Linked DNA regions of Variovorax paradoxus. The protein of the gene in region 1 interacts with the protein of each later gene in a pairwise test. Links are inferred from orthologs where the notes say so. Each region holds a gene or a part of one and is shown in the gene's direction. Other genes may lie near its edges.

Evidence for each region.
Region 2: the proteins of GOQ09_RS14990 (region 1) and rlmB interact in binary tests that used the Escherichia coli proteins (3 or more experiments, as listed by UniProt). The link is inferred for Variovorax paradoxus from one-to-one orthologs.

Annotation. Positions count from the first base shown.
Region 1 is NZ_CP046622.1:3,223,041-3,239,123, forward strand. Bases 8,652-11,494 are described here. They hold GOQ09_RS14990 (NAD(P)H-hydrate dehydratase), read left to right. Parts: upstream 8,652-9,262; coding sequence 9,263-10,726; downstream 10,727-11,494. Other genes in these bases: GOQ09_RS14985 (D-amino acid dehydrogenase), read left to right, coding at 8,652-9,212; GOQ09_RS14995 (SDR family oxidoreductase), read right to left, coding at 10,737-11,494. In the rest of the region: RIP metalloprotease RseP, read right to left, coding at 1-357; ispC (1-deoxy-D-xylulose-5-phosphate reductoisomerase), read right to left, coding at 382-1,569; GOQ09_RS14950 (phosphatidate cytidylyltransferase), read right to left, coding at 1,566-2,411; uppS (polyprenyl diphosphate synthase), read right to left, coding at 2,441-3,184; frr (ribosome recycling factor), read right to left, coding at 3,193-3,762; pyrH (UMP kinase), read right to left, coding at 3,774-4,496; tsf (translation elongation factor Ts), read right to left, coding at 4,599-5,522; rpsB (30S ribosomal protein S2), read right to left, coding at 5,604-6,356; GOQ09_RS14980 (amidase), read left to right, coding at 6,579-7,904; more of GOQ09_RS14985, read left to right, coding at 7,956-8,651; more of GOQ09_RS14995, read right to left, coding at 11,495-11,501; rnr (ribonuclease R), read right to left, coding at 11,563-13,830; GOQ09_RS15010 (YkvA family protein), read left to right, coding at 14,547-14,939; GOQ09_RS15015 (hypothetical protein), read right to left, coding at 15,250-15,528; 30S ribosomal protein S12 methylthiotransferase RimO, read right to left, coding at 15,697-16,083. UniProt on the Escherichia coli protein: Bifunctional enzyme that catalyzes the epimerization of the S- and R-forms of NAD(P)HX and the dehydration of the S-form of NAD(P)HX at the expense of ADP, which is converted to AMP.
Region 2 is NZ_CP046622.1:2,469,298-2,480,593, forward strand. What follows is about bases 4,708-7,563. They hold rlmB (23S rRNA (guanosine(2251)-2'-O)-methyltransferase RlmB), read left to right. Parts: upstream 4,708-5,690; coding sequence 5,691-6,437; downstream 6,438-7,563. Other genes in these bases: GOQ09_RS11645 (hypothetical protein), read left to right, coding at 4,708-5,657; GOQ09_RS11655 (NAD(P)/FAD-dependent oxidoreductase), read right to left, coding at 6,478-7,563. Also shown: GOQ09_RS11615 (helix-turn-helix domain-containing protein), read right to left, coding at 1-700; GOQ09_RS11620 (PLP-dependent transferase), read left to right, coding at 754-1,947; GOQ09_RS11625 (hypothetical protein), read left to right, coding at 1,963-2,928; GOQ09_RS11630 (hypothetical protein), read left to right, coding at 2,998-3,201; GOQ09_RS11635 (arylesterase), read right to left, coding at 3,279-3,959; GOQ09_RS11640 (ABC transporter ATP-binding protein), read left to right, coding at 3,958-4,680; more of GOQ09_RS11645, read left to right, coding at 4,677-4,707; more of GOQ09_RS11655, read right to left, coding at 7,564-7,689; GOQ09_RS26110 (SoxR reducing system RseC family protein), read right to left, coding at 7,806-7,976; GOQ09_RS11660 (helix-turn-helix domain-containing protein), read right to left, coding at 8,098-8,685; GOQ09_RS11665 (GNAT family N-acetyltransferase), read left to right, coding at 8,755-9,279; GOQ09_RS11670 (aldo/keto reductase), read right to left, coding at 9,276-10,235; GOQ09_RS11675 (chromate transporter), read right to left, coding at 10,263-10,871; GOQ09_RS11680 (chromate transporter), read right to left, coding at 10,868-11,296. UniProt on the Escherichia coli protein: Specifically methylates the ribose of guanosine 2251 in 23S rRNA.

The DNA of each region.
Region 1 (16,083 bases):
GGCCGTGTAAAGCGCTACCGCGAGCAGCAGGTTGGCAATGGGCCCGGCGGCGACGATGGCCGCGCGCGAGCGCAGCGGCTGAGTGTTGAACGCGCGGTGCCGTTCTTCGGGTGCCACCGGCCCCTCGCGCTCGTCGAGCATCTTGACGTAGCCGCCGAGGGGGAATGCGCCAATGACGAATTCGGTCGACTGGCCAGCGCGCTGATGCTTGGGCTGCCAGCGGTAGAGCGTCTTGCCGAAACCCACCGAGAACCGCAGCACCTTGACGCCGCAAGCGACGGCGACGCGGTAGTGGCCGTATTCGTGCACGGCAATCAGCACGCCGATGGCAACTACAAAGGCTATGACAGTGAGCATCCGAGTCCTCGGTTGTCCGGCGTATCAGGCCGCAAAGCGCAGCGCCGCGGCATTGGCGGCCGCGCGGGCACTGGCATCGAGCGCCAGCAGGTCCGCCAGCGATGCGGGCTTGGAGGGAGAAATGGCTTCCAAAGTTTCCATGTTGACTGCATGAATGCGATCGAAGCGAAGCCGCCGGTCAAGAAATGCTTCGACTGCGACTTCGTTGGCAGCGTTGAGCACTGCCGTGGTCCCGGGTGCCGCGCGAAGTGCGTGCCACGCCAGGCCCAGCCCCGGAAACAGCGCCGCATCGGGCGCATCGAAGCTCAGCGCCGCCATCTGGCGGAAGTCCAGGCGCCCCGCCCCGCTTTCGATGCGCTCGGGCCAGGCTAGGCCGACGGCGATGGGCACGCGCATGTCGGGCGTGCCGAGTTGCGCGATGACCGACGCATCGGTGAACTGGACCATCGAATGCACCACGCTCTGCGGATGGATGACCACTTCGATCTGCTCGGGCAGCACGCCGAAGAGGTGTCGCGCCTCGATGACCTCGAGCGCCTTGTTCATCATGGTGGCGGAATCGACCGAAATCTTGCGGCCCATGACCCAATTCGGATGCGCGCAGGCCTGCTCAGGCGTTACCGTGCCCAGGGTGCCGGGCGCGCGCGTGCGGAACGGGCCGCCCGAAGCGGTCAGGATGATCTTGTCGATGCGCCGCGACCAGGTGGACGGATCTTCAGGCAGCGACTGGAAGATGGCCGAGTGCTCGCTGTCGATCGGCAGCAGCGTGGCGCCGCCTTCTTGCACGGTGCGCATGAAAAGCTCGCCGCCGACCACCAGCGCTTCCTTGTTGGCCAGCAGAAGCCGCTTGCCGGCACGCGCCGCGGCCAGGCACGGGCCCAGGCCCGCAGCGCCCACAATGGCCGCCATGACGGCATCGACTTCTTCGTGCGATGCTATTTTTTCTATAGCACCAGCGCCATCCAATACTTTCGTCGGGAGATTGTTCTGCTCGAGCTTTTCCGCCAGCAGCGCCGCATGCGGCGCACTGGCCATGACTGCGTAGCGGGGTGAGAACCGCGCGCATTGCGCCAGCAGTTCGTCGACCTTGGTGGAGGCGGACAGCGCAAAAACCTCGAAGCGCTCGGGATGCCGCGAAATGACATCCAGCGTACTGACCCCGACCGAGCCGGTCGAGCCCAGCACCGTGATGCGTTGTTTGGGTGTGTTCACAAGGAAGCCAGCATCATTGCGATGGGAAGCGCCGGCAAGAGGGCATCCACGCGGTCGAGCACGCCGCCGTGGCCCGGTAGCAGGCGGCTGCTGTCCTTGGCGCCCGCGCTGCGCTTGATCAGCGATTCGACCAGGTCGCCGACAACGCTCATCGCGGCAAGAAACACCACGCCCACGAGCAGCAGCCACCAGCCGCGCTCATGCAGACGGGTGTAGAGGCTTGCCACGGTTGCACCAGCCGCCCTGTCGGCCCAGACCCACGCAAAAGCCAGCACCACCACGCCTGCCATGCCGCCCCATACGCCTTCCCAGCTCTTGCCGGGGCTGATAGTGGGAGCGAGCTTGCCGCGGGTGAACTTGAGGCCGAAGGCGCGGCCCGCGAAATAGGCAAAAACGTCGGCCACCCAGACCAGCACAAGAATGGAAAGCAGAAAGTTGATGCCGACCATGCGCGCCTGCACGGCCGCGAGCCAAGCCACCCAGAGCGCCAGCAACCCGCCGACCAGCCGCAGGCCGCGCGGAATGCGGGGCCAGCCCGGCACGGCCACGCGCAGCAGCGCGGCGCCACCAAGCACCCAGGCGGCGCTGGCCAGCAGCCACATGAGCATCAGTGGCCGCTCGAGCAACCCGAGCCACCACGACAACGCACAAAGCGCCACCGTCTCCAGGCCAAGGAACACCGACAGTTGCTGCCCGTACCCATTGAGTCGGCCCCACTCCCAGGCTCCGGCACCGATCAGCACCAGCATGACGCAGGCAAATGGAACGTGCGACGGATAGAAAAGCGCCGGCAGCAAGATCGCCAGCAGGACGATGGCCGTGAGAATGCGTTGTTTGAGCATGCGGCGGTATTTCGGGCCGTTGAAGGCCGTCAGGCCAACTGGCGATCTGAGGTGGAATCGCTGCCAGCCGTGACCTGCGCGGAAGTCTTGCCGAAACGGCGCTCGCGAACCTGGAATGCGGCAATTCCCGCATCCAGTTCGGCTTCGTCGAACTCCGGCCACAGCTTGTCGCTGAAGAAAAGCTCCGCATAGGCGCTTTGCCACAGCAGGAAGTTCGACAGGCGCTGCTCGCCGCCAGTGCGAATGAGCAGGTCGGGGTCGGGCACATGAGCCAGGGCCATCGCGCGATCGAGATTGGCTTCGGTGAGCGGCTCGCCCTGCTCGGCCAGCTTGGCGGCTGCCCGTGCAATGTCCCATCGGCCGCCATAGTTGAAGCAGACGTTGAGTATGAGCTTGGTGTTCTGCGCCGTGGCCTCTTCGGCATCGACCAGGCCTTGCACCATCTTTTTGGAGAGCCCGGCCCGCTCGCCGACGAAGTGCAGCCGCACGCCGTCGCGGCTCAGCTTGGGCACTTCGCGTGCGAGCGCACCGACCATGATTTCCATCAGCCCCGAAACCTCTTCGGGTGGCCGGTTCCAGTTTTCGGACGAAAACGCGAACACCGTGAGAATGCCCACGCCGCGATCGACGCAGGCCCTGACGCAGCGGCGCAGCGATTCGACGCCCTGCTTGTGACCCGCCACGCGAGGCAGGAATCGCCGCGTGGCCCAGCGTCCGTTGCCATCCATGACGATGGCAACGTGGTGGGGAATCTGCAGCGAAGACGAGGCCATGCGCAGCCTCAAACGGCCATGATCTCCGCTTCCTTGGCCGCGACCAGCCGGTCGATTTCCGCGATGTGGCGGTCGGTGACCTTCTGGATCTCGGCCTCGGCGCGCTTCTGGTCGTCTTCAGAGGCGAGCTTTTCCTTGACCAGCTTCTTGACCGCTTCGTTCGCGTCGCGGCGCAGGTTGCGCGTGGCGATCTTGGCGCTTTCGCCTTCGTTGCGGACCAGCTTGGTCATTTCCTTGCGGCGCTCTTCGCTCATTGCGGGAAGCGGCACGCGGATCAGGTCGCCCATCGAGGCCGGGTTCAGGCCCAGGTCGCTTTCGCGGATGGCTTTTTCGATTTTTGCGCCCATGCCCTTTTCCCAGGGCTGGACGCTGATGGTGCGCGAATCGAGCACCGATACGTTCGCCACCTGGCTCAGGGGAACCTGCGAGCCGTAGTACTCCACATGGATGGAGTCGAGCAGCGCGGAGTTGGCGCGGCCGGTACGAATCTTGGTGAGGTTGTTCTGGAACGCAGCCAGCGACTGGTTCATCTTCGCATCGGTCGTGCTGCGAATTTCTGCAATGGTAGGGGTGGTCATCTCAATACTCCTCAGGCATGCACCAGCGTGCCTTCGTCCTCGCCCATGACGACGCGCTTGAGTGCGCCGTTCTTGAAGATCGAGAACACCTTGATCGGCAGCTTCTGGTCGCGGCACAGCGCAAAGGCCGTGGCGTCCATGATGCCGAGATTTTGCGCGATTGCCTCGTCGAACGTGAGCGTGGAATACCGCGTTGCATTCGGATGGGTCTTGGGGTCGGCGGAATAGACACCATCGACCTTGGTCGCCTTGAGCACCAGCTCGGCACCTATTTCGGCACCGCGAAGCGCGGCGGCCGTGTCGGTGGTGAAGAACGGATTGCCGGTACCCGCGGCAAACACCACGACCTTGCCCTCTTCGAGATACTGCAGCGCCTTGGGCCGCACGTAGGGCTCGACCACCTGCTCGATGGCAATGGCGGACATCACGCGAGCCACCAGACCCTGCTTGTTCATGGCGTCGGCTAGCGCTAGCGAGTTCATCACCGTGGCCAGCATGCCCATGTAGTCGGCCGTGGCGCGATCCATGCCAACCGAACCTCCCGCGACACCGCGGAAGATGTTGCCGCCGCCGATGACGACGGCGACTTCCACACCCATGTTCACCACCTCAGCCACCTCTTCGACCATGCGAACGATGGTCGCGCGGTTAATACCAAAGGCATCGTCCCCCATTAACGCTTCACCCGACAGCTTCAACAAGATTCGCTTGTGGGCTGGACGGGGATCAGACATGGGCAATTTCCTTACTTGGGTTGGCGGGGGCGAGTGTAGAACGAGGCGGTGAAAAAGCGGCGGCACACACACGCGCGCCGTCGCTTTAGGGCGTAACAGTTTTTACGCGGCGGCCTTGGCGGCAGCAACTTGCGCGGCCACTTCGGCTGCGAAGTCGTCGACCTTCTTTTCGATGCCTTCGCCGACCACATACAGGGTGAAGCCCTTGATGGTGGTGTCGGCGGCCTTGAGCATCTGCTCGACGGTCTGCTTGTCGTTCTTCACGAACGGCTGGTTGTGCAGCGAGACTTCCTTCAGGTACTTCTGCACGCCGCCTTCGATGCGCTTCGCAACGATGTCGGCAGGCTGCGCCTTCTTGCCTTCGGCTTCGGCCGTCTTGCGGTCTTCTTCCGCCTTGCCGGCGGCAACGGCGCGCTCTTTCTCGATCAGGTCGGCGGGCACGTCTGCAGCCGAGATCGCGACCGGCTTCATGGCGGCGATATGCATTGCCACGTCCTTGGCCGACGTTTCGTCGCCCTCGAACTCGACCATCACGCCGATGCGCGTGCCGTGCAGGTACGAAGCCAGCTTGCCGTTGCCGGCAAAGTGCTTGAAGCGGCGGAAGCTCATGTTCTCGCCGATCTTGCCGATCAGGCCCTTGCGCACGTCTTCGAGCGTGGGGCCGAAGCCGTCCTGCTCATAGGGCAGCGCGCCGAGCGCAGCGATGTCGGCGGGGTTGTTCTTGGCGACCAGCATCGCGGCAGCGTTGGCCATGGCCAGGAAGCTGTCGTTCTTGGTGACGAAGTCGGTTTCGCAGTTGATTTCGATCATGCCGCCGGCCGAGCCTTCGACAAACGCCGTGACCACGCCTTCGGCGGTGATGCGACCCGAAGCCTTGCCAGCCTTGTTGCCGAGCTTGATGCGCAGCAGCTCTTCGGCCTTTTCCATGTTGCCGTCGGCCTCGGTCAGGGCCTTCTTGCATTCCATCATGGGCGCGTCGGTCTTTGCGCGCAGTTCGCCGACCATGCTTGCGGTGATTGCAGCCATTGTTCTATCTCCGTGTCCAAAAAATCAGATTAAAAAAAAGGGGCACCAAAGCCCCTTCTTCAGGCGCGTGAGAGCACTCGATCAGGCCGAGGCGCCCTCTTCGACTTCGACGAATTCGTCGCTGCCTTCGGCGATGGCCTTGACCACGTCACCGGTGGCGCTGTTGCGGCCTTCGATGATCGCGTCGGCGATGCCGCGGGCGTACAGCGTGACAGCCTTCGACGAGTCGTCGTTGCCGGGAATGACGTAGTCGATGCCTTCGGGCGAGTGGTTGGAGTCCACCACGCCGATCAGCGGAATGCCGAGCTTCTTGGCTTCTGCCACGGCGATCTTGTGGAAGCCCACATCGATCACGAAGATGGCGTCGGGCAGCGCGGTCATGTCCTGGATGCCGCCGATGTCCTTTTCGAGCTTCTCGATTTCACGCGTGAACGTGAGCTGCTCTTTCTTGCTCAGGCTTTCGAGGCCGGCTTCTTGCTGGGCCTTCATGTCCTTCAGGCGCTTGATCGAGGTCTTGACGGTCTTGAAGTTGGTCAGCATGCCGCCGAGCCAGCGGGTGTCAACGAAAGGCACGCCGGCGCGGCGGGCTTCGGCAGCCACGATTTCACGGGCCTGGCGCTTGGTGCCGACCATGAGGATGGTGCCGCGATTGGCGGTGAGCTGCTTGGCGTACTTCATCGCGTCCTGGAACATCGGGAGCGACTTTTCCAGGTTGATGATGTGGATCTTGTTGCGATGGCCGAAGATGAACGGAGCCATCTTGGGGTTCCAGAAGCGGGTTTGGTGACCGAAGTGGACACCGGCTTCCAGCATTTCGCGCATGGTGGTCGACATTGAAATTACTCCAAAGGTTGGGTCTAAAATCCAGCCCGTTTTGCGCCTCCTTCGAATGGAGTCACAACACCTTGATTGGGCCGGTTTGCGAATGTGTCTGGCTGGGTGCGGCGAGAGCCGTCGCATGATCAGCGAAACCCAACGAGTATAGCACGGCCTGCCCCCGTCCTTCCCCCTTGTCCCACCCCGGAACCGAGCCGTCCGCGCCCTCGCAGCCAACCCATGAACGACCTTCACGCCGTCCGTCTGAACCTTCTGGCAGGCGGCAGCGATGCACGCACCGAAATGGAGCGCGCCATCGAGATTTCCGAATCGCCGGCCTGCAAGCATGTTTTCACCCGCACGCTGTTCGACGACGCCCGCCGGCAAGCCGACCGGCCGGCGCTTCAAAGCAGGCTCGCCGGGCTGGCGTTCACCGCCAAGGACCTGTTCGACATCGAGGGACAGCCGACTCCTGCCGGCTCCATGGTGCTTTCGCATGCCCCGGCCGCCAAGGCGGACGCCGTAGCCGTGGCGCGGCTGCGCGCCGCAGGCGGCGTACTGACGGGCCGCACCAACATGACCGAGTTCGCTTTCTCCGGCGTGGGCGTCAACCCCCATCACGGCACCCCGGCAAATGTGAGCGACCGGGCCACGCCGCGCATTCCGGGAGGCTCTTCTTCCGGCGCCGCCGTTTCGGTTGCCACCGGAGCGGCGTTCATCGGGCTGGGCTCCGACACCGGCGGCTCGATCCGCATTCCCGCGGCGCTGAACGGCATCGTCGGCTTCAAGAGCACCGCCCGACTGGTTCCGGCCGACGGCGCCCTGCCGCTGTCGACCACGCTGGACACCGTTTGCGCCATGACGCGATCGGTGCGGGACGCCGTCACCGCACATGAAATCCTCGCAGCGCGCCGCGTGACTGCCGGCGCAGCCTCTCTGGGCGCATACCGGTTGGCCGTGGTGAAGAACGTTTTTTTCGACGGCATCGAGCCTGCCGTGGCCCAGGCTTTCGAAGGCGCGCTGCGAGCATTGCGGGCCGCTGGCGCCCAGATCGAGGAAATCGCATTGCCTGAATTGGCAGAGCTGCAGGCCATCAACGCCACCGGCGGATTTTCGGCGGCCGAGTCTTACGCCTGGCACCGGCTGTTGCTGGAACGCAGCGGCGCCGGCTACGACCCGCGCGTTGCGCAGCGCATTCTCAAAGGCGCCGGCATGAAGGCGCATGAATACATCGACCTTGTGAATGCCCGGCGCGCCTGGATTGCCCGCGTCGAAGCGGCGCTCGCGCCCTACGACGCCGTGCTGTCGCCAACCGTGCCGATCACCGCGCCTCCCATCGCGAGCGTGGCACCGGGGGCCGAGCGCGACGACGAGTTCTTTCGCGTCAACGCACTGCTGCTGCGCAACCCGTCAATCGTCAACATGCTCGACGGCTGCGCCATTTCACTGCCCTGCCATGCCGCCGGCGAGCTGCCCGTCGGCTTGATGCTGTGGCACGCGGCACTGCACGACGACGCCGTTCTCGCGATTGCCTTACAAACAGAACACGCACTGCGAAGACAATAGGCTGCACGCCTAGCGACGGGCGTCAGCCATTTCTTCTTACTCAAGCATTCAATGAAAATCGCGATCGTGGGCGCCGGCATCATCGGCGTCACCACCGCCTGGGAACTGGCTTCGGACGGCCATGAAGTGTCTGTGTTCGAGCGCCGCGGCGCGGCCGCCGAGGAAGCCAGTTTTGCCAATGCGGGTGTGGTCGCACCGGGCTATGTAACGCCGTGGGCCGCACCGGGCATGCGCGCCAAGGTGCTGCGTTCACTGCTCTCTTCCCACGGCGCCATCAAGCTGCGCTGGCCGCTGAATTCACGCGACATCGGCTGGATGTCGCGCTGGCAAAAGGCCTGCAAGCTCGAAACCTATCTCGCCAACCGCGCCCGCATGCAGCGGCTGGCGTTCTACAGCCGCACCCGCCTGCACGAGGTGACCGAGGCGCGCGAACTCAGCTACGAGCGCAGCGACGGCTACCTTGTGCTGCTGCGCTCCAAGCGCGAGAAAAAGCTGGTGCAGCCCGGCCTCGACGTGCTGCGGGCGGCTGGCAGCGTCTTTCGCGAAGTCGACGCCGACGAGGCTCGGCGCATCGAACCCGCGCTCAGCACCGACACGGCGCTTGCAGGCGCCATCTACCTGCCCGAGGACGAAGTGGCCAACTGCCGCCAGTTCGCGCTGCTGCTCAAGTGGGAGGCCGAGGCACTCGGCGCCCAATTCCACTTCAATTGCGACATCGCGCCGCTGAGCCGCGCCGAGCCCACATCCGTTTCGCTTGCAAGCGGTTCCCCGCCGCTGCGGTTCGACGCCGTCGTGGTGTGCGCCGGGCTGGCCTCGGCAGCGCTTGTGCGGCCGCTCGGGCTTCGGGTTCCGCTTGCTCCCATCTACGGCCACTCCATCAGTGCGCCAATTCGCGAATCGCTCAATGCGCCGCGCAGCGCGGTGATGGACGAACGCTACAAGGTCGCGATCTCGCGCTTGGGCCAGCGCGTGCGCGTGGCCGGGAGCGCCGAAATCGGCGGTTCGCTGAGCACCATGAATCCATCCGCAGTGCAAACGCTCTACAAGGTGCTGCACGACTGGTTCCCCGGCGCGGTCACGCTGCAGTCGGGCGTGCAGCAATGGAAGGGCGCGCGGCCGATGCTTCCCGACGGCCCTCCGGTGCTCGGCGCCAGCGGCGTGCCGGGCGTCTGGCTCAACCTGGGCCACGGCTCGAGCGGCTGGGCGCTGTCGTGCGGCAGCGCGCGGGTGGTGGCCGACCTGATCGGGGGCCGCGATGCCGGCGTCGACCTCGAAGGCCTGGGCGTCGAGCGGCTCCATCTTTCCTAGAGATACCGCCGCAGCTCCTGCCAGGGCACATGGGGCGGCAAAATGAACCGATGCAACGCATCACGTCCGAAACCGTCGCCGACCTTTTCGATATCGCGGCAACGCGGCGCATCGAGGAGGCGGCCGCAGCCGCCCTGCCCGCCCACACGCTGATGCAGCGCGCCGGCCTTGCGGTTGCGCGCCTGGCCATGGCTGTCGCGCCGCATGCGCGCACGGTATGGGTCGCCTGCGGGCCGGGAAACAACGGCGGCGATGGTTTTGAAGCGGCCGCGCAGTTACAGCAACGTGGCTTTCTGCCGATCGTCACTTTCGCCGGCGACGAGAACCGCCTGCCGCCGGACGCGAAGGCATCGCTGCAGCGAGCCAGGGATGCCGGTGTGATCTTCGCGCCCAACCCGCCCGCAACCTATGGACTGGCCATCGATGCGCTGCTCGGCATCGGCGCCACCCGGCCGCTCGAGAACGCCATGGCCGAATGGCTGCGGCAGATGCATTCGACGGCGCAACCGGTACTGAGCGTCGACGTGCCGTCCGGCCTGGACGCGGACACCGGCGTTTCAAGCGCCATCCCTCATTCGAGTGCCGCATCGTTCCGCTTCTGCATCACCTTTCTGACCCTGAAGCCAGGCCTCTTTACGGCGCAGGGCCGCGATGCCGCAGGCACGGTGTGGTTCGACGACCTGGGTTGCAGCGGCAGCATCGCTGAACCGCCCGCCGCGCGCCTTGCGGGCCGGCCGGCGGCCCCGCCACGCAGCCACGCATCGCACAAGGGCAGCTATGGCGATGTCGCCGTGATCGGCGGCGCACCCGGCATGGCGGGCGCCGCGCTGCTGGCCGGATCGGCTGCGCTGCATGCGGGGGCCGGACGCGTATTCGTGGGCTTGCTCGACCCGAGCGCCACCCCTGTCGACCTTGCACAGCCCGAGCTGATGCTGAGAGACGCCGATGCGCTCGATCTTTCAGGCATGACGGCGGTCTGCGGATGCGGCGGAGGCACAGACATACGCGCGGTGCTGCCGCGCGTGCTGGCGACAGCGGCTGCACTGGTGCTCGATGCCGATGCACTGAACGCCATTGCGAGCGACAGCGCGTTGCAAACGCAACTGGCATCACGCGGCCGACGCGGAAGGCCGACCGTCATCACACCGCATCCGCTCGAAGCCGCGCGCCTGCTGGATTGCACGGCCGCCGACATTCAAGCCGACCGGCTGGCAGCAGCCCGCGAACTGGCATCGCGCTATGGCGCAGTTGCCGTGCTCAAAGGCTCGGGAACAGTCATCGCCGACAACAGCGGCGCGCCGCCCGTGCTCAACCCGACTGGCAATGCCGCGCTCGCAACCGCCGGCACGGGCGATGTGCTGGCCGGGATGATCGGCGCCGCGATGGCCTCGAAACAATCGCCATTCGAGGCTGCGCAAAGCGCCGTCTGGCGCCACGGCCACATCGCGGACACCTGGCCGGCCAATGCGCCCCCGCTGAGCGCCGGTGGGCTGGCGCGCCAGGCACCCGGCTGATGAGGAGGTTCTAGCCGCGTCCGACGAAGGGCATCTTCGTCGCCATCACGGTGTGGAACAGCACGTTGGCTTCCAGCGGCAGGTTTGCCATGTAGAGCACCGACTGCCCGACGATCTTGACGTCCATCAGCGGCTCGATCGCCAGTTCACCGTTGGCTTGCGGCACGCCCTTGGCCATGCGCGCGGCCAGCTCGGTCATGGCGTTGCCCACGTCGATCTGGCCGACTGCGATGTCGTACTTGCGCCCGTCGAGCGACGCGGTCTTGGTGAGACCCTCGACGGCATGCTTGGTCGCCGTGTAGGCCGGCGAATTCGGCCGCGGCGCGGTGGCCGAAATGGAGCCGTTGTTGATGATGCGGCCGCCTCGCGGGCTCTGCGCCTTCATCGTACGGAACGCCTGCTGAATGCAGAAGAACATGCCGTTCAGGTTGATGTCGACCACACCGCGCCATTGATCCGGCGTCCAGTCTTCAAACGCACCCGGTGGGTTGCCCACGCCGGCATTGTTGAACAGCAGGTCGACACGGCCGAAGCGTTCGACCACCGCGGCGAAAAGTGCCTGCACCGATTCGGCATTGGCCACATCGGTGGGCACCGCAAAGGCGCGCGCACCAGCCCCGGACTCTTCGGCCACCTGCTCCAGGGGCTCGGGGCGGCGCCCCGCCAGCCCAACGCTCCAGCCATCGGCCAGCAATGCGAGCGCCGCGGCGCGTCCGATGCCCGTGCCGGCACCCGTGACGATTGCGATGCGGCCCTTGTTGTTTTCTACGCTCATGCTCAGTGTCTCCTTCTCAGCTTGTCTGTCTTGCTTGTGTATGGATGCGATGCGTTGTGCGTCATGTGCGGCGCGGTGGCTTGCGACCCTTCATCTTGTTGGCGGCCTTCTTCACCGCCGACTTGAAGGCCTGCATCGCCGATTGAGGCCCCGCAGCTGCACCGATGGCGCGGTCGCCGCGTGGTTCGGGGGCGGCCTCGGCCTTGTGGCGCGAGCTGCGCTTGGCTGACGCCTTGACCGGCACGCCGGCCGAGCCCACGCCCTTGTCCTTCATGGCACGCGACGTGAGTTCTTCGCCCTCTCGCACCAGCCGGAAATCGATCTTGCGCCCGTCCAGGTCGACGCGGCTCACCTGCACCCGAACGCGGGTGCCAATGGCGTAGCGGATGCCGGTGCGCTCGCCGCGCAGTTCCTGGCGCATTTCGTCGAACTTGAAATACTCGCCGCCGAGCTCGGTGATGTGCACCAGCCCCTCGACATACATGGCGTCCAGCGTCACGAAGATGCCGAAGGTGGTGGCCGCGGTGACCACACCGCCGTATTCCTCACCCAGGTGCTCGCGCATGTACTTGCACTTGAGCCACGCCTCGACATCGCGGCTGGCTTCGTCGGCACGGCGCTCGTTGGCGCTGCAATGCAGGCCGGCGGCTTCCCACGCCAGCACTTCCTTGCTGGGCGCGACCGTGGCCTTCTGCGGCTTGGTCGTCGGCGCCTTGACGCGAGAAGCCAGCCGTTTGGCGAGCTTGGCATGCGCCTCGCCCGGCGTCGGCAGCATCGGCAGCTGATAGCGCGTCTTGCCGAGAATCGCCTTGATCACACGGTGCACCAGCAGGTCCGGGTAGCGCCGGATCGGGCTCGTGAAGTGCGTGTAGGCCTCGTACGCCAGGCCGAAGTGGCCGCTGTTGATGGGCGTGTAGATCGCCTGCTGCATCGAGCGAAGCAGCATGGTGTGGATCTGCTGCGCGTCGGGCCGCTCCTTGGTGGCTTCGGCAATGGCCTGGAACTCGCCGGGCCGTGGGTCGTCGGTAATGCTCAACCCCACGCCCATGGCCTTCAAATAGCCGCGGAGGATTTCCTTTTTCTCGGGCGTCGGGCCTTCGTGCACGCGGAACAGGCCCGGGTGCTTGCCTTCGGCGATGAAGTCGGCGCTGCACACGTTGGCCGCGAGCATGGCTTCTTCGATGAGGCGGTGCGCTTCGTTGCGCGTGCGCGGCACGATCTTCTCGATGCGGCCGGCGTCGTCGCAGATGATCTGCGTCTCGGTGGTTTCGAAGTCGACTGCGCCGCGCTTGCCGCGCTGCTTGAGCAGGGCCTTGTAGACATCGGCCAGGTTCAGCAGATCCTTCACGCGGTCCTTGCGCTTGGCTGCCTCAGGGCCGCGCGTGTTGCCAAGAATGGCCGCCACTTCGGTATAGGTGAAGCGCGCATGGCTGAACATCACCGCCGGGTAGAACTGGTAGGCGTAAATCTCGCCGTCGGCGGCCACGAGCATGTCGCACACCATGCACAGGCGCTCGACCTCGGGGTTCAGCGAGCACAAGCCGTTAGAAAGCTTTTCCGGCAGCATCGGGATAACGCGGCGCGGAAAGTAGACACTGGTCGCGCGGTCGTAGGCGTCGATGTCGATCGCCGAGCCGGTCTGCACATAGGCGCTGACGTCCGCAATGGCCACTAGCAGGCGCCATCCCTTGCCTCGGCCAACCTTCGCGGGCTCGCAGTACACCGCGTCGTCGAAGTCGCGCGCGTCTTCGCCGTCGATGGTGACCAGCGGCACGTCGGTCAGGTCGATGCGGCCCTTCTTGTCCGCAGGCCGAACCTTCTCCGGCAAGGCCTTGGCCTCGGCCAGGCATTCGGCGGAAAACTCGTGCGGCACGCCGTACTTGCGCACGGCAATTTCGATCTCCATGCCCGGGTCGTCTATTTCGCCAAGCACTTCCTTCACGCGGCCCACGGGCTGCCCGAACAGGGCCGGCGGCTCGGTGAGCTGCACCACCACAACCTGTCCCACCTTCGCGGGACCGGTCGCGCCCTTTGGAATCAGTACGTCCTGTCCGTAGCGCTTGTCTTCGGGCGCGACGAGCCAGATGCCGCCTTCATGCAACAGGCGGCCGATGATCGGCTGCTCGGGGCGCTCGACGATTTCGACCACCCGCCCCTCGGGACGCCCGCGCCTGTCTTGCCGCACCACGCGCGCCTTGACGCGGTCTTTGTGCAGCACCGCACGCATCTCGTTCGGGGGCAAATAGATGTCGGCTTCGCCGTCGTCGCGCTGCACGAAACCGTGTCCGTCGCGATGTCCCTGAACAGTTCCTTCAAATTCATCCAGCAGACCGCTGGAGTGGCCATTATTTTTGATATGATTCTCTCTTTCCTGAAATTCAAAACATAACTGCTTCGGCAGCTATGTGGGCCCAGATGGCGGAATTGGTAGACGCACTAGTTTCAGGTACTAGCGAGTAACATCGTGGAGGTTCGAGTCCTCTTCTGGGCACCACCCCTACCAAGCTGAAACCCCTGTGAATCTGTGATTTACAGGGGTTTTTTCTTTTCCCTGGGAACATGATCGAGGGATGCTCTCCCTCTCGAAAACCGGCCACGGCCAAGGCAGGCCAGACCGACGAAAATCCGCCGCATTCGCGCACACCATCGCAGTCCCTAAGCGGGAGTTTTTGCGAAACGGTTTTCGACGACACGGATTCGGACAAGTGGAACGGGCTTCGTCTCATGAAGTGATGCAGCAACCTGCTCACCGAGGAGCGGCTTTTCGCCATTCTGACGCAGTACATCGACGAATGATCGCGCACAGTCTCATGAAGCGCGGCAACCGAGTCAATACACCGCGTTGCCAATAAAGGTGAACCGCAAACCCAACCTGATGAGCGCGGCGTTCAACTCGCTGCGCGATCACAGGACGGATCTGCGGAGTTGCGACAGGCCTTGAAGCCCGCCGTGCACCTTACCACGCCAAGGTTGCGGCCGATCCGGCCAGCCGATTGTTCCGCGCGGTCCGCCATACTCGGGCCGGCCGACCGCCGCTTCTCGTCCATGTCCATTTTCCAGAACATCCGTCAGTGGGCTTCGCGGATCAAGCGCGACGCCGTCACGCTGTGGTTTGCCTACCGGCATCCTGGCACGCCGTGGTTCGCAAAGGCGCTCGCCGCCTTTGTGGTCGCGTATGCGCTGAGCCCGATCGATCTGATTCCAGATTTCATTCCGGTACTTGGCTATCTGGACGACGCCTTGCTGCTGCCCGGCCTGATCTGGCTGAACATCCGGCTCATTCCCGCAGCTGTTCTCGAGGAATGCCGCGTCGGCGCAGACACGTGGATGAAAGAGCAAGGCGCGAAGCCCCGAAGCATGACGGGCGCGGTTCTCGTTCTTGCGGTCTGGATCGCCGCTGGCGTTGGTTTGTGGGCTTGGTTCATCACGCGCGCCTAGCCTTGCCGCGGCACACGCGGCTTCGAGACTCAAAAGTGTGGCGAAAGTCACACTTTTCCATCAATATGCTTCAAAAAGTAACGTGAAAACGCACAAAAGGTTACGTTTGGTTTGAAAATATGGACATCAAACCTACTGGAAACCATCGTGATCGCAGCATTTACCTTGTTAATCGGCATGTTCCTCGGCGCGTTGTTCATGAGCCTCCTGGTCATTTCGCGCTCGGATGACTGACGACAGCCGGGCCGTGGCCGCCCCACCCAAGCCCATCGAAAAGCCCGCTTACGCGGGCTTTTCTTTTTGGGTCTGGCTACGTCAGCAGATTCGACTTGGGCCTGCGGCTCGTTTCAATCGAGTAGATGGCGGGCTTTTCCTGCTCGGCCCTCGCGTCGGGCTCCACGCCGGGAGCAGGCAGCGGATAAACCTCATGGGTCAGGCGCTTCACTCGGTCTGCGTACATCATTGCCAAGGCGGCGTGATGCTCCGCCGCCGCCTGGTGTTCGAGGCGTGCCATCTGCGCCTCCTGCAGCAACGCCGCCGCCCTTTTGAGGTGAAGGCTGGAACCGGATTGAAAGAGTTGGAAGAACATGGAACCTCCTCGAAGCAGAGGCAGCCACATTCAAGCCTTGGGTTCTACGTGTCTGTAGGCGCACAACTTTTCAGGCTGTCGTTCGGCCCTTAGTTCGCAGGTCGGCCAGTGCCGCCGCATAACCGGCAACGCTGCGGCGGCGTGTTTCGAGTTGCAGGGCCGAACGGCTCAGATCGGCAAGGCGATCAGATCGTGGCCTTCGGCGCCGACGATGCGGGCCTTGGTGAATTCACCCACCTTGAGCGTCTTGCTGATTTTCTCGGGTGGCAGCAGGCGCACGGTGCCGTCGATCTCGGGCGCGTCGGCATAGGTGCGGCCAACGCCGCCCTTGCGACCCATGCCGGGCGCCGAATCCACCAGCACCTGCATCGTTGCACCGATACGCTGTTGCAGCTTGGCAATCGATACGGCTTCAGCCACTTCCATGAAGCGGGCACGGCGCGCTTCGCGCTCGGCGGCCGGCAGCATGCCGGGAATGTCATTGGCCGTTGCGCCTTCCACCGGGCTGTAGGCAAAGCAGCCCGCCCGGTCGATCTGCGCTTCGCGAATGAAGTC
Region 2 (11,296 bases), 760 kb from region 1 along the record:
AGCTTTGCGCGGGGTCGCCTGCCAGCGTCAGCGCACGATTGAAACGCATCACGCGTGCGTATTCCTTGGGGCTGAGGCCGATGGCGCCGCGAAAGAGCGCGATGAAGCGGCGGTGGCTGTACCCGCTGCGAGTTACCAGTCCCTCGATCGAAGGGCTTCCATGGGCCAGCGGTCCGAGAGTTGCGGCGATGCCCGGGTGCAGGCCGCGCAGACCGGCGCCGAACGAGTCGATGGCACGCTGCGCGAGCAAGGCTTCGAAGACTGTGAGCTGTCTGTCGAGGCCGCCCGCGGCATGAACCTGCTCGAGCGCGGCATCGGTCTGCCGCGCGCCCCACAACGCATCGAGCGGCGTGTGCTGGCTGGCCAGTGCGTCTTCCGGCGCACCCAGCAGGGCTCGGGCTGCGCCGGGCTGAAGCTGCGCGCCGACGGAGCGCGTGGCCACCGACACGTCGCGCATGTACGAGGCGGCGCGCGCGCCGCCGACGATCGCGTAACCGCAGGTCTGGCCGCGCGTGTCGTCAGCGCTACCGAATAACTTCAGCGGCGGACCCGACAAGCGGAACACCACGTGCATGCCGCCCGTAGGCAGCACGTGTTCGCGCGCGCCCGGCCGTTCGGTCGGCACGCCTTCAGGCGCCGAGGCCCACAGCAGCTTCACGAAGGGCTGCAGATGGGGAGGAGGAGGCCGCGTCAGCTGCATCAGCGCATTGTGAGGCGGAAGCCGCGGCAGCCCAGTCGCGCTAGCATTCACCCATGAGCAAGCCCTCCACGACCCTGATTCACCATCCCTACAAGCCGCCAGCCAACTTCGCTGCGCCGCAGCCGGGGATCTACAAGGCCTCGACCGTGTTCTTCGCCGACGTGGCCGCCATGCGCGCACGCGACTGGAAAACCAAGGCCGGCTACACCTACGGCCTGCACGGCACGCCGACCACCTTCACGCTCGAGGAACGCCTGGCCACGCTCGAAGGCGGCACCGAATGCCTGCTGGTGCCAAGCGGGCTTGCTGCCATCTCGCTGGTCGCCTTCGCTTTCCTGAAGAGCGGCGACGAGGTGCTGATTCCCGACAACGCCTACGGGCCCAACAAGGCGTTGGCGACCGGCGAATTAGCCAACTTCGGCATCACGCACCGCATGTACGACGCGATGAACCCGGCCGACCTGCAGGCCAAGCTCTCGGACCGTACGCGGCTCGTGTGGGTCGAGGCGGCGGGCTCGGTGACGATGGAGTTTCCCGACCTGCCGGCCCTGGTGGACGTCTGCCGCGCCCGCGGGGTGGTCACGGCGCTGGACAACACCTGGGGTGCGGGCCTGGCGTTTGCCCCCTTCGATTTCAACGGAAGCGGGCAGGGCGTCGACATCTCGGTGCATGCGCTCACCAAATACCCGAGCGGCGGCGGCGACGTGCTGATGGGCAGCGTGATTACGCGCGACGAGCGGCTGCACCGTGCCCTCAAGCTGACCCACATGCGCATGGGCTTTGGCGTGGGCGTGGGCGATGTGGAGACGCTGCTGCGTTCGCTGCCCAGCATCGGGCTGCGCTACGCCGCCCACGACCGCACCGCCCGAGAACTGGCACGTTGGCTCAGCGGCCGCGAAGAAATCGCCCAGGTGCTCCACCCGGCGCTGGAGGAGTCGCCGGGCCATACGAACTGGCGCGCCCTCTGCGGCGAAACCGACTTGGCCGCGGGCCTGTTCTCGGTCGTGTTCGACGCACGCTACAGCACCGAACAGGTCGACCGCTTCTGCGACAGCCTGAACCTGTTCCGTCTCGGCTACTCATGGGGCGGCCCGGTCAGCCTGGTGGTGCCCTACGACATCGGCCTGATGCGCGATGCGAACGTGGCTCCCTGGCCGCACAAGGGCACGCTCGTGCGCTTCTCGATCGGCCTGGAGGACGTGGAAGACCTGCGCGCCGACCTGCAGCAGGCGCTGCTGCAGATGTAGGCCTTGCCCAGGCGCATGGCAAGAAAAAATCGCAAGAGCCAGTCCATCGCCGCGTCCGCCGCGCGCGGCATGGCACCGGCACGCGCGGCCGATACCCATACCGCTGGGCCGCGCGTGCTCGAGGTTCCCGCGCACGTGCTGAAAGCGCTGGCAGGTGAGGGGCCGTTGGAGGGTGTGCCGGACCTCGCGGCCACCCGGCTCCTGCTCGGCGGGCTGGTGGCGATTTTCGCGTTGCTGGCGCTCTCCCTTGGGGCCGCGGTGCTGCTGCAGGACGACTGGTCGAACCTGCACGGCAACGAGGGGATCGTCGCGCTGGCCGTGCTCGCGCTTGTTGCCGGGCTGGGTGGCGGGCTCTGGTATCTGCTGCGGCAGTTTGCGCAGGTGGGCCAGGGCTCGATCCGGATCGACGCCGAAGGCATGCGTTGGGGCGATCCCGCGTCGCCGCAGGCCGTGGCCTGGCGCGAGGTCTGCCGCGGGCGCGCCGGCCTGCAGGATGTGAAAACCGAATTCACTTCGAGCGATGCGATCGTCAAGCGGCTTGTCTTCCAGCGGGCCGCAGGCGGCGGCGAAACCATCGATGTGAAGCTGCCCCTGGCGCTGACCATGGACGCCCCGCGCGTGGTGCGCTTTCGCAACCGCGCCGCGCTCCTGCGTGCGTTGCTCCTGCGGCTCGCCACGCAGCCCCGGCCGCGCCTGCGCTTTGCCGCCGAGGTGTTCATCGACGCCGGCATCGATCCGCAAACCTGGGAGCCCATGCTGGCGCCAAGGCGCTGGATGTGGCTTTCGTCCCTTGCCGCGCTGCTGCCGGTGTTGGCCGTGTTTCTCTTCTGGCCTCTGGGCGAACACGTCGGCTGGATGATTGCGGCCCTGGTCCTGGCGATGGTGGCCGGCGCCGGTGCCATGGGCTGGTTCATGGACCAGCGCTATCCGGGTTTGCAAGGTGTGTTCGAGTTCGAAACACCCTCCGGCCCCATGCCTTGAGACCGCACCGTTATCGCTTACAGTAGGCTACGCACAGTCACCGTGACTGTCTCGCCTCAAGGAGAAGCAGTGGCAACACCAAATTACGGCTACGAAAAGCGCCAGAAGGAGCTGGCCAAGAAGAAGAAAAAGGAAGAGAAGCTCCGCGAGAAGGCCAATCGCAAGCTCTCTCCAAGCAGCGAAGGACTCGCCCCGGGCGACCCGGAAACCGATGTGGCCTCGCTCGAACGCGACCCGCCGACGGTGCCCGAGCTGCCGACCAAGAACGGCTGATTCGCCGATCGACACTTTCGACAAAAAAGCCGCTGCAGGCCTTTGGGCATGCAGCGGCTTTTTTGTTTGCGGCCGGCTTACTTGGCGGCAAGCAGCTTGCGCAGTTCCGGCCACACGTTCTCGAGCAACCGGGGCTGCGCCGCGGCCGTGGGATGAATGCGGTCCGCCTGGAAGAGCGCAAGCGCGTCTGGCGCATCGGCCACGCCCTTGAGAAGAAAGGGCACCAGTGCCGCCTTGGTGGCGCTGGCCACCTTGCCGAACACCGCCTCGAAGCGCCGCGTGTAGTCGCCGCCGTAGTTGGGCGGCACCTGGATGCCGACGATCAGCACCTTGGCTCCGGCCGCCTGTGCCGCCCTGGTGATCTGCAGCAGGTTTTCCTCGGTGTTCTGGAGCGGCAGGCCGCGCAGGGCGTCGTTGGCGCCAAGCTCCACCACCACGTGGCTGGGCTTGTGCTGCGCCAGCAACGACGCAAAGCGGGCGCGCCCGCCCGAGCTGGTGTCGCCGCTGATGCTGGCGTTGACCACCGTGGCCGGGATCTTTTGCTCAGCAAGCCGCTTCTCAAGCAGGGGCACCCAGCCTTCGCCGCGCTTCAGGCCGTATTCGGCGCTCAGCGAATCGCCGAGCACCAGAATCACCGGTTTGCGGGGCGCCGCAGCCTGTGCGGTCTGGGCGTGTGCCGTTGCCGATGCCCCTGCAATGCCGGAAGCGGCGGCGGTCAAGATAAAGTCACGTCGATTCAAAACGAAAAGCCTTTCCATGTCCCAACTCCCGTCTGAAGCCATTGTCGCCGTCGAGCACGTGTTCAAGTCCGTTACAGACTCGACCGGTACGCTGGACATTCTGCAGGACATCGATTTCACCCTGGGCGCGCGGGAAACCGCCGCCATCGTGGGGGCTTCGGGCTCCGGCAAGAGTACCTTGCTGTCGATCATCGCAGGGCTGGACACGCCCACGCGCGGCACCGTCAAGCTCGCGGGCGACGACATCTTTGCCATCGACGAAGACGCACGCGCCGCTCTCCGGGCCCAGCGCGTGGGGTTCGTCTTCCAGAGCTTCCAGCTGCTCGGCAACCTGAGCGCACTCGAAAACGTGATGCTGCCGCTGGAGCTGGCCGGCCGCAAGGACGCGCGCAAGGCCGCTACCGAAATGCTCGGACGGGTGGGGCTCGGGCAGCGGCTCGGGCACTATCCCAAGGTACTCTCAGGTGGCGAACAGCAGCGCGTGGCCTTGGCTCGGGCATTTGTGGTTCAGCCGGCCCTGCTGCTGGCCGACGAGCCCACCGGCAGCCTCGACTTTGCGACCGGCGAGCAGGTGATGCGCCTGATGTTCGACCTGAATCGCGAACTCGGCACCACGCTCGTGCTCGTCACGCACGACCGCGGCATTGCGGCCCAGTGCGAGCGCCGCATCACCATCGAAGCCGGGCGCATGGCGCTCAACGAGTCCAAGCCCGTGCTGGTGGCCTCGCTCGAGGCATGATCGTTCCCAGGTTCTGGGCCGAAGGCCGAATCCAGGAGCGGGTGGAGGGCAAGCAGATCACCGTGCGGCGCTACGGCTGGTCCGACGACAGCCCGATTGCCGCGCAGGCGCATGCCGACCAGCGCACGCAGGAAGCCTTCGAGCGCATTGCCCGCGGCGAGCAGCTCGACCGCCGCGAGCGCAAGCTGGCCTACAACGGCGCCCAGGGCGTGCCCATCCGCGAGGAAATCGTCGAGCGGCAAGGCGACACTGTCATTACCCGCAACAGCTACGGCGCGCGATGCCTCAACACGCCCGATGTGCTGTTCGTGGACATCGACTTCGAGGAGCCGCTGCGCGGCAGCGTGTTCGGCTTTGCGCTGGCGCCCGCGCTGATTGCGGGCGTCGTCGGTGGATGGACCGCCAAGACCTGGGTGGGCGGGCTGATCGCGGCCCTCGTGGTCTTCATCGTTGCCTACCGCATCGGCCTCGCCAAGAAGCGCGGCGAGGCCAGCACCAACCCCTCGCCTGAAAAGCGCGCGGCCGAGCGTATCGGCCGCTTCGTGCACCAAAACCCGGACTGGCACCTGCGCCTCTACCGCACCCCGGCCGGCTTTCGCGTGCTGGCGATGCACGACGTCTTCAGCCCGGCCGACCCGGCGGTGGCGGAATGCTTCGAGGCGCTGGGCGTCGACAAGACCTATGCGCGCATGTGCCGCAACCAGAACTGCTTTCGCGCCCGGCTGAGCGCCAAGCCCTGGCGCATCGGCATCGGCGAACACATGCGGCCGCAGCCGGGCGTCTGGCCCGTGTCGCCCGAGAAGCTGCCGGTGCGCGACGCCTGGGTGGCGCGCTACGAAAAAGCCGCTGAAAGCCATGCCGCATGCCAGTACCTGGAAAGCGCCGGCAACTGCGGCCGGGTGCATCCGAACGCGCTGGCCGTGCAGGAACTGCACGACGAAAAAGCCGGGGCGCACAGCGGTTTGCCGATTGCCTGAAAGGCAGGGCGCGCCGCCCTCGATAATCGAGGGATGTCTTCCCCTAAAGTGATCTTCGGCTTCCATGCCGTGGGCGTGCGCATCAAGACCGCGCCCAAATCGGTGCTCGAAGTGATGTTCGACACCAGCCGGCGCGATGCGCGCATGAAACAGTTCATTGCGCGCGCGCAGGAAGCCGGCGTGCGGCTGGTCGAGGCGGACGGCCTGCGCCTCGCCAAGCTCAGCGGCAGCCACGGCCACCAGGGCGTGGTGGCGCGGGTCGAGCCCGTTGCGCAGGTCCGCTCGCTCGACGAACTGCTCGAGGGCCTCGAAGAAGCCGGCACCGTGCCCCTTCTGCTGGTGCTCGACGGGGTGACCGACCCGCACAACCTGGGCGCCTGCCTTCGCGTGGCCGACGGCGCCGGGGCGCATGCGGTCATCGCGCCCAAGGACCATGCGGCGGGCATCAACGCCACTGTGGCCAAGGTGGCGAGCGGCGCTGCCGAAACCGTGCCGTACTTCATGGTGACCAACCTGGCGCGCACGCTGAACGAGCTCAAGGAACGCAACATCTGGTGCGTGGGCACCAGCGACGATGCGCCCGGCACCCTCTACCAGAGCGACTTGAAGCGCCCGCTGGCACTGGTGCTCGGCGCCGAAGGCGAGGGCATGCGCCAACTCACCCGCAAGACCTGCGACGAGCTCGTGAGCATTCCGATGGCCGGAGCGGTCGAAAGCCTGAACGTCTCGGTGGCAAGCGGCGTGTGCCTGTACGAGGCGATGCGCCAGCGCAGCGCCTGACGCCGATTACTTGCGCCAGCGTGGCCTGCTGGCGCGCTAGCTAGTTCCTGCCCAATGGGCTGGCCTTGCGATGAAAGTACACCAGCTCCGCCACTCGCCGCAGCTGCGGCGTACCGAGCAGGCGATTGAACATCCAGTCGCTCTGGAAGTGATCGAAAGCCCAGCGCATCGCTCGCTTGAGCCTAAACCTCGGATAGCTGCGCACGAACCAGCCGGCTGGGTCTTGCGCCTTGCCTCGAACAAACTGCGCGATGGCTTCGCCGGCACGTTCCCCGTGCTGCAGTGCCGTGTGAATGCCGCCGGCCGTCACCGGCGACACCATGCCGGCCGCATCGCCCACCAGCAGCGCTCGCTCGCGGGCGACCACGGGCAGCACGCCGCCGCAGGGGATCATCCCGGCGCGAATCGCCACGGGTGGCGCGTCGCCGGGCGACACGACCGAGGCGATCTTTCGCAGCAGTGGATCGAGCCGGAGCGCCGCCGCGTCCTGCATGCCCATGCGGCGCGCGAGCCCGATCTGGCTCACGCCGAACCCGTCGAGCGCCCATCCGATGTAGCCCGGCGCCAGCCGGCGGTCGACGAAGCAGTGCAGAAAACCAGGCGCCATGCTCGCGCCTCGGTATTCGTGCTCGACGCCATAGAGAAAGCGCGTGTTGCGCGACAGGCCGAGGGCCTTGGCAACGCGCGAGTGCGGCCCGTCGGCCCCCACGATGTAACGGGCTGAAATGCAGGTGCCCTGGCCAGGGCTGTGGGCCAGCGGGATCTCCCAGCGGTCGTTCATCCAGAGCGCCTGCTCGAACAGCGTGCCAAGACGCACGTCGACGCCGCTGGCACGGGCCGAGTCGACCATCCAGTCGAGCAGGGCGGGCGCATCGGTGGCCCAGAACCAGTAGCCCGGCGCATGCAGGTCCACGTGGCGCATATCGGGCGAATAAAGCCGAACGCCATCGATGCGGCGTACCAGCGCGGGCGGCACTTCCGCAAGCCACGGCACCGTATCCACCGCATCCTTCACGATGATGCCGGTGGTGTGCAGCTTGGCGCCGGCGCTGGACTTTTTCTCCAGCACCATCACGCTGAGGCCGGCCAGCGCTGCGGCGCGTGCGCAGGCCAGGCCGGCAAAGCTGGCCCCAACCACGAGCAGGTCGACCTGGGTGGTCGAAACCCGTTCGGCCACCATCAACGAGGCAGGCGTGGCAACAAGGGGAGAGGGGGCGTCGTCGAGACGGGCGAAGGAACTTGAGGCGGACATGGGCGAGCTGACTTGTAGCGATGCGCACCGCGACCTGCGGTGCGCACGCGAAGTTAGCTACGCCATGTGCGCGCGGCGTGAAGCCTGTGTGAAATGAGCGGCAGCCAGCATCGAACTCAGGAAGGGTCCTTGCTGCGTGTGCGCCCCACTGCGCTGAAGATGCCGATGCCCAGGATGATCAGCGCGCCAATGCCGATGTAGAGCGTGGGCACGCCGGCGACCGAGGCGCCCCAGGCGAGGCCACCCAGGAAAATCAGAAACCCGATCATGTAGAGCACAAATGACATGCTTGTTTCCTCGAAACTGTGATGCCTTGCAGTATCTCGGCCGGTGCCGGGGCCAGCACAGGCCTTCGTCGCCAGTCGCTGTGGGAACTTGCCTACTACTTCTAGGCCGGCCAGCGCCGGCTTACGGGGGCGATGCAACCAGCAGGTAGCGGCAGCCAGTGCGGCCAAGAGCCTTGAAAACCAGCGGGCGATCCACGCCAAAATCCAGGCAATCACCCTCGGCCAGTTCGAAACGCTCGTCGCCATAGTCCACCCGCAGCGCGCCTTCGAGCATCCAGAGGCATTGGCGATACGGCTTGCCGCTCCATCGCGGATAGCCGACCTGCGCCGAGCGCGGCAATTCGATCTCCACCATCTCCACGCCGCCGTTCGCACCGCGCTCAAAAATTTGCCGGCGCAAATAGCCGGCCTCGGGGTCGCGCCATACCTCCTGCTCAGCCCGGGTGCGCAGCCGGCGCGCCGAGCCCTTGTCTTCGGTCAGCAACTGCGCAAGCGGCACGCCCAGTCCGGCGGCAAGCCGGCCCAGCAACACGGCGGTCGGGCTGCTTTCCGCACGCTCGACTTTCGAGATCATCGCCTTGCTGACGCCCGAAAGCCCGGCCAGCTCCGCAAGGCTCAGCCCCTTGGCTCGGCGCAGCGCATTAAGCCGGTCCGCGATGAGCGAGTCGATGCCGGCGGGTTCATCGGGCGGAGAAGAATTGTTTCTCATATGAGACCATTATTCTCCTATATTAGACAATCTGCCCCACATGTCGCCGCCAGTTCGAAAGGAACCAACATGCGCCTGATTACCTGCACGGAGGAGGCCCACGCGGGCTCCATCCTCGCCATCCTCAACGAAGCCATCGTCAGTTCGACCGCGCTGTACGACTACAAGCCGCGCACGCCCGAGAGCATGGTCGCGTGGTTTGCGACCAAGCGCGCCAACGGGTTTCCGGTGATCGGCGCCGAGGACGAGGAGACCGGCAAGCTGCTGGGCTTTGCGAGTTACGGCGCGTTCAGGGCCTTTCCGGCCTACAAGTACACGGTGGAGCACTCGGTGTACGTCGAGGCCGGGCACCGCGGCGCTGGTCTCGGCCGCACGCTCATGGAGGCGATCGTTGCGGAGGCGGTCGCGCGCGATGTGCATGTGATGGTCGGTGCCATCGATGCGGCGAACGCCGGCAGCATCGGCCTGCACGAACGGCTGGGCTTCGAACATGCCGGCACCGTGCGGCAGGCCGGGTTCAAGTTCGGCCGCTGGCTCGACGTGGCCTTTTATCAGCGGATTCTTTCGACCCCGCTGAATCCGGTCGACGGCTAGCTTTCTTCGCTGGCGCGGTCCAGCATCTGGATGGTGCCGGCATCCAGCTTGAGCTGGGTGGCCACGACCAGTTCCTCCAGCTGCGCAATCGAGGTTGCGCTGGCAATGGGGGCGGTGACCGAAGGCCGTGCAATTTGCCAGGCGATGGCCACCTGGCCCGGCTTGGCGTTGTACTGCTGGGCCACCTTGTCGAGGGCCTCGAGAATGCGCAGGCCGCGCGGGTTCAGGTACTTCTTGGTGGTGTTGGCACCGCGCGCGCTCTTCGACGCGTCGGCTTCGGTGCGGTACTTGCCAGTCAGAAAACCGGCCGCGAGCGCATAGAAGTTGATGACGCCCACCTCGCGCTTCACGCACAGCGGTTCCAGTTCGTCTTCGAACACCGCGCGGTCGTACAGGTTGTAGAGCGGCTGCAGGCTTTCGTAGCGTGCAATGCCGAGCCGTTCGGATATGTCGAGTGCTTCAGCCAGCCGAGGCGCGCTGTAGTTCGAGGCGCCGATGGCGCGCACCTTGCCGGCCTTGATCAGCTCGTCGAAAGCGCCCAGCGAATCCTCCAGCGGCGTGGCGGTATCGTCATCGTGCGCCTGGTACAAGTCGATGAAGTCTGTCTGCAGGCGCTTGAGCGAAGCCTCGACCGCTTCGCGGATGTATGCGGGCGACAGGCCTGACTTGCCTTCGCCCATCGGCTTGCCGACCTTGGTGGCCAGCACCACGCGGTTGCGCTTGCCGCTTTGCTTGAGCCATTTGCCGATGATGGTTTCGGACTCGCCTCCGGTATGGCCCGGCACCCAGCTCGAATACACGTCGGCCGTGTCGATGAAGTTGAAGCCCGCATCGAGCCAGGCGTCGAGCAGGCGGAACGAGGTGGCTTCGTCCACCGTCCAGCCGAACACATTGCCGCCGAAGGCGAGCGGTGAAACCAGGAGGCCCGAGCGGCCCAGCGAGCGAAGTTGCGACATGAGTTTCTTCCCTAAAAAGAGCGAGGATCAGACAAAACCGATGGCACCGAGCAGCGCGCCCGCGCCGAGCAGCCACAGCAGGTGAATGCGCGTGCGCCACACGACAAGCGTTGCCGCCGCGCTCAGCAGCCACAAATGCCAGGCGGGCGCGTCGCCCGAATGGTTGCCCGCCGCGAGCACCCAGCCGGTGGCAATCAACAGGCCCACCACCACCGGCGCCATGCCTTGCTTGAAGGCGCGCACGCCGCGCTTGTCGCGGTTGCGGTGGCCCCAGCGGGTGGCAAGATAGGTGAGGGTGGTGCTCGGCAGCATGATGCCGACCATGGTGACCATGAGCCCCAGGAAGCCGAGCATCCACGCGCTCGGCCCGGCGCCGATGCCGCCGCCCGCGTTGAGGCCGACGTTCCAGCCCATGAGCGCGACAAAGAGCACGTTGGGCCCCGGCGCGGCCTGGGCTATGGCGACCGACGAGCTGAACTGCGCGTCGGTCAGCCAGCCGTGCTGCGCGACAAGGTAGCGGTGCATGTCGGGCACCGTGGTGATCGCGCCGCTGATCGACAGCAGCGACAGCAGCAGGTACTGGCCGAAGAGCGCAAGCCAGTCGTGCCATTGCATCACGATCGTTATATGGCTCATGGCGCAATCCTCCGCCACGTCCAGGCGCAAGCCACGCCGCCCACGGCCAGCAGCACCCAGCCGAGCGGGATTTTCAGTACCGCGATGGCGCCGAACACCAGTGCCACGAACACCAGGCAGGCGGCAAAGCCCAGCGGGTGCTTGCGCAGTTGCGGAATCAGCTTGATGCCGGTAGCGGCAATCAGGCCGCCCGACACCGCCCCCATGCCGCGGAGCGCGCCCGCCACCTGCGGGTTGCCGGCGTAGTGGGCGTACAGCACGGCCAGCATCAGAATGACGACGAGCGGTATTGCGAGCATGCCGGCCACGGCGGCTATGGCACCGCGCAGTCCGAAATAGCGGTCGCCGATCATCAGCGCGAGGTTGACCACGTTCGGGCCCGGCATCACCTGGGCCACGGCCCAATCCTCCAGAAACTGCTCGGG